DNA from 2 places in the Kitasatospora sp. NPDC059747 genome. Region 1 is predicted to be linked to the other one. Evidence: riboswitches for the same ligand, from Rfam matches in the RefSeq annotation. Region 1 holds a riboswitch; the other holds the start of a gene.
The links. A riboswitch is a leader RNA that binds a small molecule or an ion and turns the genes downstream of it on or off. The one in region 1 is predicted to bind glycine.
Positions count from the first base shown of each region.

Region 2: linked by a shared signal. The riboswitch ahead of gcvP (aminomethyl-transferring glycine dehydrogenase) and the one ahead of gcvT (glycine cleavage system aminomethyltransferase GcvT) in region 1 are both predicted to bind glycine.

Region 1 is NZ_JBHWGV010000036.1:27,249-32,967, forward strand. It holds gene ACFV4G_RS17990 (L-serine ammonia-lyase) at 1-704, opposite strand, end outside; gene glyA (serine hydroxymethyltransferase) at 859-2,127, opposite strand; gene gcvH (glycine cleavage system protein GcvH) at 2,264-2,638, opposite strand; gene gcvT (glycine cleavage system aminomethyltransferase GcvT) at 2,738-3,859, opposite strand; glycine riboswitch at 4,091-4,196, opposite strand; gene ACFV4G_RS18010 (enhanced serine sensitivity protein SseB C-terminal domain-containing protein) at 4,405-5,199, shown strand; gene ACFV4G_RS18015 (enhanced serine sensitivity protein SseB C-terminal domain-containing protein) at 5,316-5,719, shown strand, end outside.
Region 2 is NZ_JBHWGV010000186.1:20-5,738, reverse strand. It holds gene ACFV4G_RS41115 (hypothetical protein) at 1-265, shown strand, start outside; gene ACFV4G_RS41110 (DUF5999 family protein) at 635-826, shown strand; gene gcvP (aminomethyl-transferring glycine dehydrogenase) at 964-3,864, opposite strand; glycine riboswitch at 4,105-4,208, opposite strand; partial or broken gene ACFV4G_RS41100 (PRC-barrel domain-containing protein) at 4,433-4,813, shown strand; gene ACFV4G_RS41095 (YsnF/AvaK domain-containing protein) at 4,841-5,467, shown strand.

The sequences.
Region 1 (5,719 bases):
GGCAGGATGCCCTCGCGGGACATGCCGGCGCGGACGCACTCCTGCATGACCTGCCAGATCTCCAGCAGCCCGGTGCGGATCTCCTCCTCGCTGCGCCAGGCCTTCTCGTTCTCCAGCATCAGGCCGGAGATCGACAGCCCGGTCTCGCGGGTGAGGCGCAGCAGCTCCTCGCCGGTGCGGAAGGGGTACTTCAGCGCGGTGTCGTCCGGCTTGACCCGGTCGGCGCCGATCGCGTCCTCGTCGACGACGAAGCCGCCGCCGACCGAGTAGTAGGTCTTCTCCAGCAGCGTCGAGCCGTCGGCCGCGAACGCCCACAGGGTCATCCCGTTGGCGTGGTACGGCAGCGAGCGGCGCCGGTGCAGGATCAGCTGGGTGTCGGGGTCGAAGTCGATCGGGTGCTCGCCGAGCAGGCTGAGCCGCTTCTCGGCGGTGATCCGCTCGACGTCCCGGTCGGCCTGGTCGACGTCGACCGTGCGCGGGGAGTTGTTCTCCAGGCCGAGCAGGACGGCCTTCGGGGTGCCGTGGCCGTGGCCGGTGGCGCCGAGCGAGCCGTACAGCTCGGCGCGGACGCTCACCACCCCGGGCAGCAGGCCTTCGGACCGCAGCCGCCGGGCGAACATCCGGGCGGCGCGCATCGGGCCGACCGTGTGGGAGCTCGACGGGCCGATACCGATGGAGAAAAGGTCGAAGACACTGAGGGCCACGGGGGGACGTCCTTGTCTGGTCTCGTGGACGGACATTGCGTTGCTGTGCGTAGGCGCAGCATGAGGAGGGGCACCGCGCGTCTTTCCAGTGTGCGCGGTGCCCCGGAAACTCCCGTGGACGACCGGCGTGAGGCCGGTCACCCACCCCCGGCGATCAGAGGTTCGGGTAGAGCGGGTACTTCTCGGCCAGCGCGGTGACGCGGGCCTTCAGGCCGGCGGCGACGGTCTCGTCGAAGCCCGGCTTGAGGGCCTCGGCGATGATGTCGGCGACCTCGCGGAAGTCCTCGGCGCCGAAGCCGCGGGTGGCGAGGGCCGGGGTGCCGATGCGCAGGCCGGAGGTGACCATCGGCGGGCGCGGGTCGTTCGGGATCGCGTTGCGGTTGACCGTGATGCCGACCTCGTGGAGGCGGTCCTCGGCCTGCTGGCCGTCGAGCTGGCTGTTGCGCAGGTCGACCAGCACCAGGTGCACGTCGGTGCCGCCGGACAGCACGGAGGCGCCGGCCTCGGCGACGTCGGCCTGCAGCAGGCGCTCGGCGAGGATCCGGGCACCGTCCAGGGTGCGCTGCTGGCGCTCCTTGAACTCCTCGGACGCGGCGACCTTGAACGCGACGGCCTTGCCCGCGATCACGTGCTCCAGCGGACCGCCCTGCTGGCCGGGGAAGACCGCGGAGTTGATCTTCTTGGCCCACTCGGCCTTCGACAGGATGACGCCGCCGCGCGGGCCGCCCAGGGTCTTGTGGGTCGTGGTGGTGACGACGTCCGCGTACGGCACCGGGTTCGGGTGCAGGCCCGCGGCCACCAGGCCGGCGAAGTGCGCCATGTCCACCATGAGCAGGGCGCCGACCTCGTCGGCGATGCGGCGGAACTCGGCGAAGTCGAGCTGGCGCGGGTAGGCGGACCAGCCGGCGATGATCAGCTTCGGCTGGTGCTCCTTGGCGAGGCGCTCGACCTCGGCCATGTCGACCTGGCCGCTCTTCTCGTCGACGTGGTACGCGGCCACGTTGTAGAGCTTGCCGGAGAAGTTGATCTTCATGCCGTGGGTCAGGTGACCGCCGTGGGCCAGGCTCAGGCCCAGGATGGTGTCGCCCGGCTGGATCAGCGCGAACATCGCGGCGGCGTTGGCCTGCGCGCCCGAGTGCGGCTGGACGTTGGCGTGCTCGGCGCCGAACAGGGCCTTGACGCGGTCGATCGCGATCTGCTCGACGACGTCGACGTGCTCGCAGCCGCCGTAGTAGCGGCGGCCGGGGTAGCCCTCGGCGTACTTGTTGGTGAGCACCGAGCCCTGGGCCTCCATGACCGCCACCGGGGCGAAGTTCTCGGAGGCGATCATTTCCAGGGTGGTCTGCTGGCGGTGCAGCTCGGCGTCGACCGCGGCGGCGATCTCCGGGTCGAGCGAGTGCAGGGATTCGTTGAGAACCGTCATGGTGTGGTCTTCCCGGGGCGAAGGAGGAATCGGGACCGCCGCGCGAAGTGCGCCCTCGGAAGGGCGGCGGCGGGTGACGGGTGGGCGGTGAGGGGGGCGGGCCGCCGCGCTGCGGCCCGCCGCGCCAAGGGCCTGGTCAGCCGCCGATGAAGGCGGTGTACTCGTCGGCGCTGAGCAGCTCGTCGGTGGACTCCACCTTGACCTTGAACAGCCAGCCGCCCTCGAACGGGGCGCTGTTGACCAGGGCGTTGTCGTCCAGGACGTCCTGGTTGACCTCGACGACCTCGCCGGTCACCGGGGAGTACAGGTCGCTGACCGACTTGGTGGACTCCAGCTCGCCGCAGGTCTCGCCGGCGGTCACCTCGTCGCCGACCTCGGGCAGCTGCACGTAGACGATGTCACCGAGCGCGTCCGCGGCGTGCTTGGTGATGCCGACCGTCGAGACACCGTCCTCGGCGGCCGTCAGCCACTCGTGCTCCTTGGTGTACTGCAGGTGCTGGGGGTTGCTCATGGCGTCATTCTCCAGGATGGGAAGCGGGTACGACGAAGCGGGCCGCCGCGCGGACGGCTTCGTCGCGGATCAGTGGTGACCGAGGGCCCGGGAAGATCCTCAGCGGGCGCGCTTGTAGAACGGCAGGGCGACGACCTCGACCGGCTCGTGCTTGCCGCGCACGTCCACCGCGACGGCGGTGCCGGGGGCGGCGTGGGCCGCGTCCACGTAGGCGATCGCGATCGGCTTGCCCAGCGTCGGGGACGGCGCGCCCGAGGTGATCCGGCCGATCGGGGCGCCGTCGGCGGAGACCACCGTGTACTCGGCGCGCGGCACGCGCTTGCCCTCGGAGACCAGGCCCACCAGGACGCGCGGCGGGGTCGACTCCGCCTCGGCGGCGGCCTTCTCCAGGGCCTTGCGGCCGACGAAGGCGCCGTCGTTGGTGGTCTTGTCGAAGCGGACGACCCGGCCGAGGCCGGCGTCGAACGGGGTCAGGTCGGTGGAGAGCTCGTGCCCGTACAGCGGCATGCCCGCCTCCAGGCGCAGGGTGTCGCGGCAGGACAGGCCGCACGGCACCAGGCCGTGGCCCTCGCCGGCGGCGGTCAGCGCCTGCCAGACCGGCTCGGCGTCGGCCGGGGCGCAGAAGATCTCGAAGCCGTCCTCGCCGGTGTAGCCGGTGCGGGCGAGCAGCACGTCCCGGTCGGCCACCCGGGCCGGGAGGATCGCGTAGTACTTCAGGCCGGGCAGGTCGGCCTCGGTGGTCTTCGCGAGGATCGCGGTGGACTCCGGGCCCTGGACGGCGATCAGCGCGTAGGTGTCGCGGTCGTCGGTGACGACGGCGTCGAAGCCCTTGGCGCGGGCGATCAGCTCGTCCAGCACCAGCTGGGCGTTGGAGGCGTTGGCGACGACGAGGAAGGAGTCCTCGCGCAGGCGGTAGACGATCAGGTCGTCCAGGATGCCGCCGTCCTCGGCGCAGATCATGGTGTAGCGGGCGCGCAGGACGCCGAGGGCGGAGACGAAGCCGACCAGCGCGTGGTCCAGCATCTCGCCGGCCTGCGGGCCGGTCACGGTGATCTCGCCCATGTGGGACAGGTCGAACAGACCGGCCTTGGTGCGGACGGCGAGGTGCTCCTCGCGCTCGCTGCCGTAACGCAGCGGCATGTCCCAGCCGGCGAAGTCGGTCATGGTCGCGCCGAGGGCGCGGTGCAGCGCGTCGAGCGCGGTGAGGCGGAGGGACGACATGGCCTGGGAACTCCTCGGTCTGGGCACTCAGGGGTGCACGCGCCGGACCGGACCCGCTCGGGGACCGACTCCTGCGCGCGGGCATGCGGCGGCGTGGGTCTCCCCATCTGTCGTCGAACCTGAGAGCTTCACCGCGCAGCGGCCCGTCGCTGTTTCCAGCTTTCCGGACAGGATGGCGGCTTGCACCGTGGGTGGGCGCACGACAGGCCGTGCGCCGCTTTCCAGATGTGCCTAACCCGTGCGGTAGGGGGGCCTGAGAGATTCCGGGGAGGACTTGCTCCTTCGGCGCCGGCCGTGCCACCAGACGGGGCACTCCGGACTCTCCCGCGCGGGTTCGAGCGGCCGGTATGGAGTTAGTGGGGCCGACTGCGCACGACGCCGTCGGACGCGCACATCATGGCACGTCCGCGGCACCGATGGGAGGGGGGACCCGGTCACACACCACAGGGGACCCGGCCACACGCCACACAAGGGAACACGCACCCTAGACTGCTGCGCGTCGGCAGCAGTGGGCGGCCGACCGGCAGAGGGCGGTACAGGGGCGCATGGGGTACCCGGTGGAGCAGCAGCAGGGGTGGGGCGGCCCGGACACGCCGCCGCCGGGCGGGGCCTGGCCGGCCAACGAGCTGGAGCAGGTGCTCACCGCCGCGCTGGGCGATCCGGGCGCGACGCCGCGGGTGGTCGAGGTGCTGGCCCGCAGCCAGGTGTGGATCCCGCTGCCCGCCGGCGGCGACCCGCAGGGGCAGTCGCTGGACCTGCCGACGATCGAGCTGGGCGGCGAGCCGTACGTCCCGGTCTTCTCCTCGCAGGAGGTGTTCCTCCAGCAGGCGCCGGGGATGGCGTTCGCGGTCGCCCCGGCCTGGGAGTTCGCCCGCGGGCTGCCGTTGGGCGTCGGGATCGCCGTCAACCCCGAGGCCGCGGTGGGCATCCCGGTGCCGCCGCAGGGCGTCGCCGAGCTGCGCCGCGGTCCGCGCGAGGACCGCTGGGAGGACCCCTCGGCGCCGACCGGTGGCCGGGTCGCGCTGCGCGAGCCCGTGCCGGGGGAGGACCCGGAGCACTTCCTGGCCGTCTGCCGGGCCGAACTCGCCGCCCTGCCGGGAGTGTTGACCGCGCGCCGCGCGCTCGCGAGCATCGAGGGCGAGCCGACCGTGATGTTCATCGGCGTGCAGCTGGACCCGGCCGCCCCGGCCGACCCGGCGGCGGTGAACGAGGCGCTCGGCCGCGCGCTGGGAACCGCGCCGCTGCCCGGCGGCGTCCACCTCGTGCTGCTCGACCTCGCCGACGATCCGGTGGTCGAGTGGCTGCTCACCCGGGTGCTGCCGTTCTACGCGCGGGTGTGACGGGGTCCGTTCGTAGGCACGTCGCCGTGGCGTCGGCCGGTGCCGCGCCATAGGGTGCGTGCAGACGGCCGACGGGCCGGCGGCAGGTGAGGAAAGAGGCGCGGCGAGGTGGGCGCATGAGTGCGGGAGCGGTGTCCGGTGGTGCACCGGGGCCCTGGGGCCAGGCACCGGCCGGACGCCCCGGCGCGGATCCGGGCGTGCTGGAGCGCGCGCTGCGCGAGGTCGCGCCGGAGCGCTACGAGGCGTACGAGCAACTGCTCCGCGCCCTGGCCGAGGGCCAGGTCTGGATGCTGCTGTGGCACGGCACCCCGGGCAGCCCGGACGCCCAGTACGGGAACATGGAGATCAGCGGCCACGGCTACGCGCCGGCCGTCACCTCCCCCGAGCAGCTGGCGGCCTCCGGCTGGGCGCGCGCCCACGAGGTCGTCTCCGGGCGCGAGATCGCCGCGTCGCTGTACCGCACCCGCTGGGGCCTGTGGCTGAACCCGCACGCCCCGGGCGGCGGGGTCGGCGTGCCGTG
Region 2 (5,719 bases), on a different contig from region 1:
CACGGTCCGGGCGCTGCGCCAGGCCTGGCAGCTCGCGCAGGGCTCCCGGGTGCGCCACCAGCCCCGCCTGCTGACCTTCCCCGGCCAGTACGCGACGGCGCTGTGGCTGCACAGCCCCGACACCGGCCCGGCCGCCGACCTCCTGATCCCGCTCGCCCCGGCCCCGCTCGGCGTCACCGCGCACCGCGCGTACCCGGCCGCCGAGCTCCTCCCGCTGCTCGCACGCGCCCCCCTCGCCAAGCCGCTGCTCCTCGGCACCTCCTGACCCGGACACCCCTGGCGACACCCCCGACCCCAGGGCTCTCCGGACCTCTCACCCACCCGGACGGGTCACCGTCCATGGCCCTGATGGGTCACCTTGCGCCTGACCCGTCTGTGCGTATTTCGCCACCAGCCCCACCTGAACGGGTGATCTCTGCGCGGGAGTTGTGGCGCATGTCACCAAATCGCTGCGCGCACGTCCGCAGATGCCGACACTGGGAACCAGCGTGGAAGGACCACCTGTCCTACCCACTTGAGCGCCGCTCAACACCTGGTCGGCGCGCGGACAGGATCCGACTGCGCGGCGGTTCCCGACGGCTCGCCGTCGGCGGCCGCCCCACGGGGAGGATCGCAGAGCGAAGCGAGGGTACGCATGTGCCAGCACCGTCCTGAGTGCCCGTCGGCCGAGTCCGAGGACCGCGAGGCTGCCGTCCCGGTGGCCTGCCACCCGGAGCAGGGCTGGAGCCTGCTCTGCAACGGCGTCCTCATGTTCGAGGACACCGGAGAGCTGCTGCCCGACGGCCGGGTGATCGCACCGCGCCGCCCGGTCGCCCACGCGGCCTGACCCGCAGTCCGACCCGCGGCCTGACCCGCGGTCCGACCGTACGCACGCACCATCAGCGGGGGCAGTCCACGAGAACGGGGCAGGGCCCCGGCGAACGCACCGCCGGGGCCCTGCCACTCACGCCTGCCGGATCCGGCTCAGACGCCGTACTCGTCAAGCGGCGGGCACGAGCAGACCAGGTTGCGGTCGCCGTACGCGCCGTCGATCCGGCTGACCGGCGGCCAGTACTTGTCCGCCGGGTTCACGCCCGCCGGGAAGACGGCCTCCTGCCGCGAGTAGCCGTGCGCCCAGTCGCCGGCCAGGGTGGCGGCGATGTGCGGGGCGTTGCACAGCGGGTTGTCGTCGGCCGCCCACTCGCCCGAGCCGACCTTGTCGATCTCGGCGCGGATCGCGATCATCGTGTCGCAGAACCGGTCGATCTCGTGCAGGTCCTCCGACTCGGTCGGCTCGATCATCAGCGTGCCGGCCACCGGGAACGACATCGTCGGCGCGTGGAAGCCGTAGTCGATCAGGCGCTTGGCGATGTCGTCCACCGTCACGCCCGTCTCCTTGGTGAGCGGACGCAGGTCGATGATGCACTCGTGCGCGACCAGCCCGCCCGGCCCGGTGTAGAGCACCGGGAAGTGCGGGGCCAGGCGCTTGGCGATGTAGTTGGCGTTCAGCACGGCGACCTGGGTCGCGTGCTTGAGGCCCTCGCCGCCCATCAGGCGGACGTACGCCCAGGAGATCGGCAGGATCGCGGCCGAGCCCCACGGCGCCGCCGAGATCGGGCCGACACCGGTGGCCGGGCCGGCCTCCTCCTGCAGCGGGTGGTTCGGCAGGTACGGCGCCAGGTGGGCGCGCACCGCGACCGGGCCGACGCCCGGGCCGCCACCGCCGTGCGGGATGCAGAAGGTCTTGTGCAGGTTCAGGTGCGAGACGTCCGCGCCGAACTTGCCCGGCTTGGCGAGGCCGACCAGGGCGTTCAGGTTGGCGCCGTCCACGTACACCTGGCCGCCGGCCTCGTGCACCAGGGCGCAGATCTGGGTGATCTCGGTCTCGTAGACGCCGTGGGTGGACGGGTAGGTGACCATCAGCACCGACAGGCTGTCGCGGTGCTTCTCGATCTTGGCCTTCAGGTCCTCGACGTCCACGTCGCCGTCGACGAGGGTCTTCACCACGACGACCCGCATGCCGGCCATCACGGCGGAGGCCGCGTTGGTGCCGTGCGCGGAGGACGGGATCAGGCAGACGTCGCGCTGGGTGTCGCCGTTGGCGTGGTGGTAGGCGCGGACGGCCAGCAGGCCGGCCAGCTCGCCCTGCGAACCGGCGTTCGGCTGGATCGAGACGGCGTCGTAGCCGGTGACCTCGACCAGCTGCTGCTCCAGCTGGCGGATCAGGGTCAGGAAGCCCTGGGCCTGGTCGATCGGCGCGAACGGGTGCAGCTGGCCGAACTCCGGCCAGGTCACCGGCTCCATCTCGGTGGTCGCGTTGAGCTTCATGGTGCAGGAGCCCAGCGGGATCATGCCGCGGTCCAGCGCGTAGTCCCGGTCCGACAGGCGGCGCAGGTAGCGCAGCATGGCGGTCTCCGAGCGGTGGCTGTGGAAGACCGGGTGGGTGAGGTACTCGTCCTCGCGCAGCAGCGCGGCGGGCAGCGCCTCGGCGGTCTCGGCGGCCTCGACGGCGGGCACGCCGAACGCGGCCCAGACGCCGGCCAGGTGCTCACGGGTGGTGGTCTCGTCGGTGGAGACCGAGATCCGGTCCTCGCCGTCCTGGTACACGTTGATGCCGTTGGCGCGGGCGGCGGCGGCGATCTCGGCGGCGCGGCCCGGGACGACGGCGGTGACGGTGTCGAAGAACTCGCCGTGCAGCAGCTCGACGCCGCCGGCCCGCAGGCCCTCGGCGAGGGCGGCGGCGTAGCGGTGGGTGCGGCGGGCGATGTCGGCCAGGCCGTCCGGGCCGTGGTAGACGGCGTACATCGAGGCCATGACGGCGAGCAGCACCTGGGCGGTGCAGATGTTGCTGGTGGCCTTCTCGCGGCGGATGTGCTGCTCGCGGGTCTGCAGCGCCAGGCGGTAGGCGCGGTTGCCGTCCGAGTCGACGGAGACGCCGACCAGGCGGCCGGGCAGCGAGCGGGCGTACTCGGCGCGCACCGACAGGTAGCCGGCGTGCGGGCCGCCGAAGCCCATCGGCACGCCGAAGCGCTGCGAGGTGCCGCAGGCGATGTCGGCGCCGAGCGCGCCGGGCGACTTGAGCAGGGTCAGCGCCAGCAGGTCGGCGGCGACCGCGACGATCGCGCCGAGGCCGTGGGCCTGCTCGATGACGGGGGCGAGGTCGCGCACGACACCGGTGGCACCCGGGTACTGGAGCAGCACGCCGAAGACGCCGCGCTCGGCGATCTCGGCCGGGATGCCCTCGGAGAGGTCCGCCACGACGACCTCGACACCGGTGGGCACGGCGCGGGTGTTGATCACCGCGACGGTCTGCGGCAGGGTTTCGGCGTCGACGAGGAACACGCCGCCCTTGACCTTGGTGACGCGGCGGGCCAGCGCCATCGCCTCGGCGGCGGCGGTGGACTCGTCGAGCAGCGAGGAGCCCGAGGTGGGCAGGCCGGTCAGGTCGGAGACCAGGGTCTGGAAGTTGAGCAGCGCCTCCAGGCGGCCCTGGGAGATCTCCGGCTGGTACGGGGTGTACGCGGTGTACCAGGCCGGGTTCTCCAGGACGTTGCGCAGGATCACCGGCGGGGTGAAGGTGCCGTAGTAGCCCAGGCCGATCATCGGCTGGAGCACCTGGTTGCGGCCGGCCAGTTCGCGCAGCTCCGCGAGGACCTGGGCCTCGCTGCGGCCGGCGGGCAGGTCCAGACCCGTGATGGAACGGATCGCCTCGGGCACGGCGGTGGCGGCGAGCTCGTCCAGCGAGCCGTAGCCGACCTGCGCCAGCATCTTCTCCTGCGCGGCGGCGTCGGGGCCGATGTGGCGGTTCTCGAAGGGGCTGGCCTGCTCGAGCTCGGTGAGGGTGACGGCGCCGCTCGGGCGTCCCGCGTTCGACTGGGCGTTCATGGTGGTCGAGGCCTCCTGGTCACGGACCGGCGGGGGTACGCACGCCGGTCGGCCTGCACCGCTGCGGACAGCGGGTGGGCCTGGTGGCGGGCGGACCCGACAGGCCTCCCCCTCTGTCATCGGGACCTGAGAGCTTCGCCCGCGCGGCGCGCTGTGGGCGCTCCGCCGGCTTGCACCGTCGGTGAGGGTGGTGGCCGTCGGCTCCCTCGCCGGCGGTCCTGCCCTGCTTTCCAGAGTGACCTATCCCACACGGTACGGATGCCTGAGAGATTCCGGGGAGGAGTTGCTCCTTCGGCGCCCCGGCCAGCGGCTTTCGCCTTCGGGGACTCTCCCGAGCGGGCTCGGCGGTCGCGGCCCAGGGTACCAGCGGGAGCCCGTTCGATCACGGGTGTGTCCGGTCACCCGGGGTCTACGCGCGTCCCCCGAACGGCCCACCCCGCAGCCCGTCCGGACGCACCCCGCTCGCGGCCGTCCGGTTGATGGCTTTTGGTGTGAAGTGGCGGACGGCACGGCTGCTCCGGCCGCCGTCCTGCGGGAGTTCCGCAGGCGCAGCGCACTGGAGGAAAGAGTGCAAACCGATATCGACCCCCGCGACCTCATCGGCCACAAGGCGGTCGACCGCAACGGAGACAAGATCGGCACGGTCGACGAGGTGTACCTGGACGACGCCACCGGCCAGCCCGAGTGGGCCGCCGTCCGCACCGGCATCTTCGGCCGGGACGCCTTCGTCCCGCTCACCACGAGCGAGTTCTCCGGCGACGAGCTCCGCGTGCCGTACGACAAGTCGCTGGTCAAGGACTCGCCGGACTTCGGCGTCGGCCAGCACCTGTCGCCGGCCCAGGAGCTCCAGCTCTACCGCTACTACGGCCTCGACACCCCGGTGAACGGCCGGCCGGTGAACGGCGACGCCGGACCGCCGCAGCCCGACCTCGACTTCGGCACCACCGCGGCCGCCACCACGACGACCGTCGCCCCCATGACCACGACCACCCTCACCACCGCTCCCACCACGACCGCCACGGAGGCCCACGTGCGGACCCTCAGCACCCCCGCGCCGACAGCCGCCCCGATGGCGGCCGCGACCACGACCGCCCAACCCCCCGTCGCCCAGCCCGCCGTCCAGCCCAAGCCGCAGGCCGCCCCGGCGACCGAGGCCCCGTCCGCCCCCAGCGGCCCGGTCGAGATCACCTGCCGCGAGGAGCGGCTGGACATCACCACCGAGTGGCACGTGCTGGGCACGGCGAAGCTGCGCAAGTACGTGACGAGCGAGCAGGTCGAGCGCCGGGTCCCGGTGGTCCGCGAACGCGTCCGGGTGGAGCGGATGCCGGTGGGCGACGCCGAGCGGGCGGCCCTCACCGAGAAGGAGATCGCCGAGGCGGTGGAGGAGGTCACCCTGCGCGAGGAGCGCCCGGTGGTCCGCAAGTACCTCGCCCCGATCGAGCGGGTCCGCCTCGTCGTCGAGCGCTACACGGCGGAGGAGGTCATCCACGACGAACTCCGCCGCGAGAACGTCGAGGTCCACGACGACACCCCCGCCACCCCCAACGGAGCCCCCAACGGCACCCCCACCCCCAACGGAGCCTCCCTCCGCCCCCTGTCCTGAACCGCACCGCCCAAAGGCTCCCGGCCCCCACCGGGAGCCTTTGCCATGCCCACCGACTCCCCCGCCCCAACCCCCACCCACAGCCCGACCACCCCCGTCCGCCAAACCGCACGACGCCCCACCCGACGACCCCCCTCCGCCAAACCACACCACACCCCCCGCCGGCCCCCCCCCCCCCCCCCCCCCGCCCCGCCGCGGCCCCGCCCCCCCCCCCCCCCCCCCCCCCCCGCGGGGGGGGGGGGGGGGGCGGGC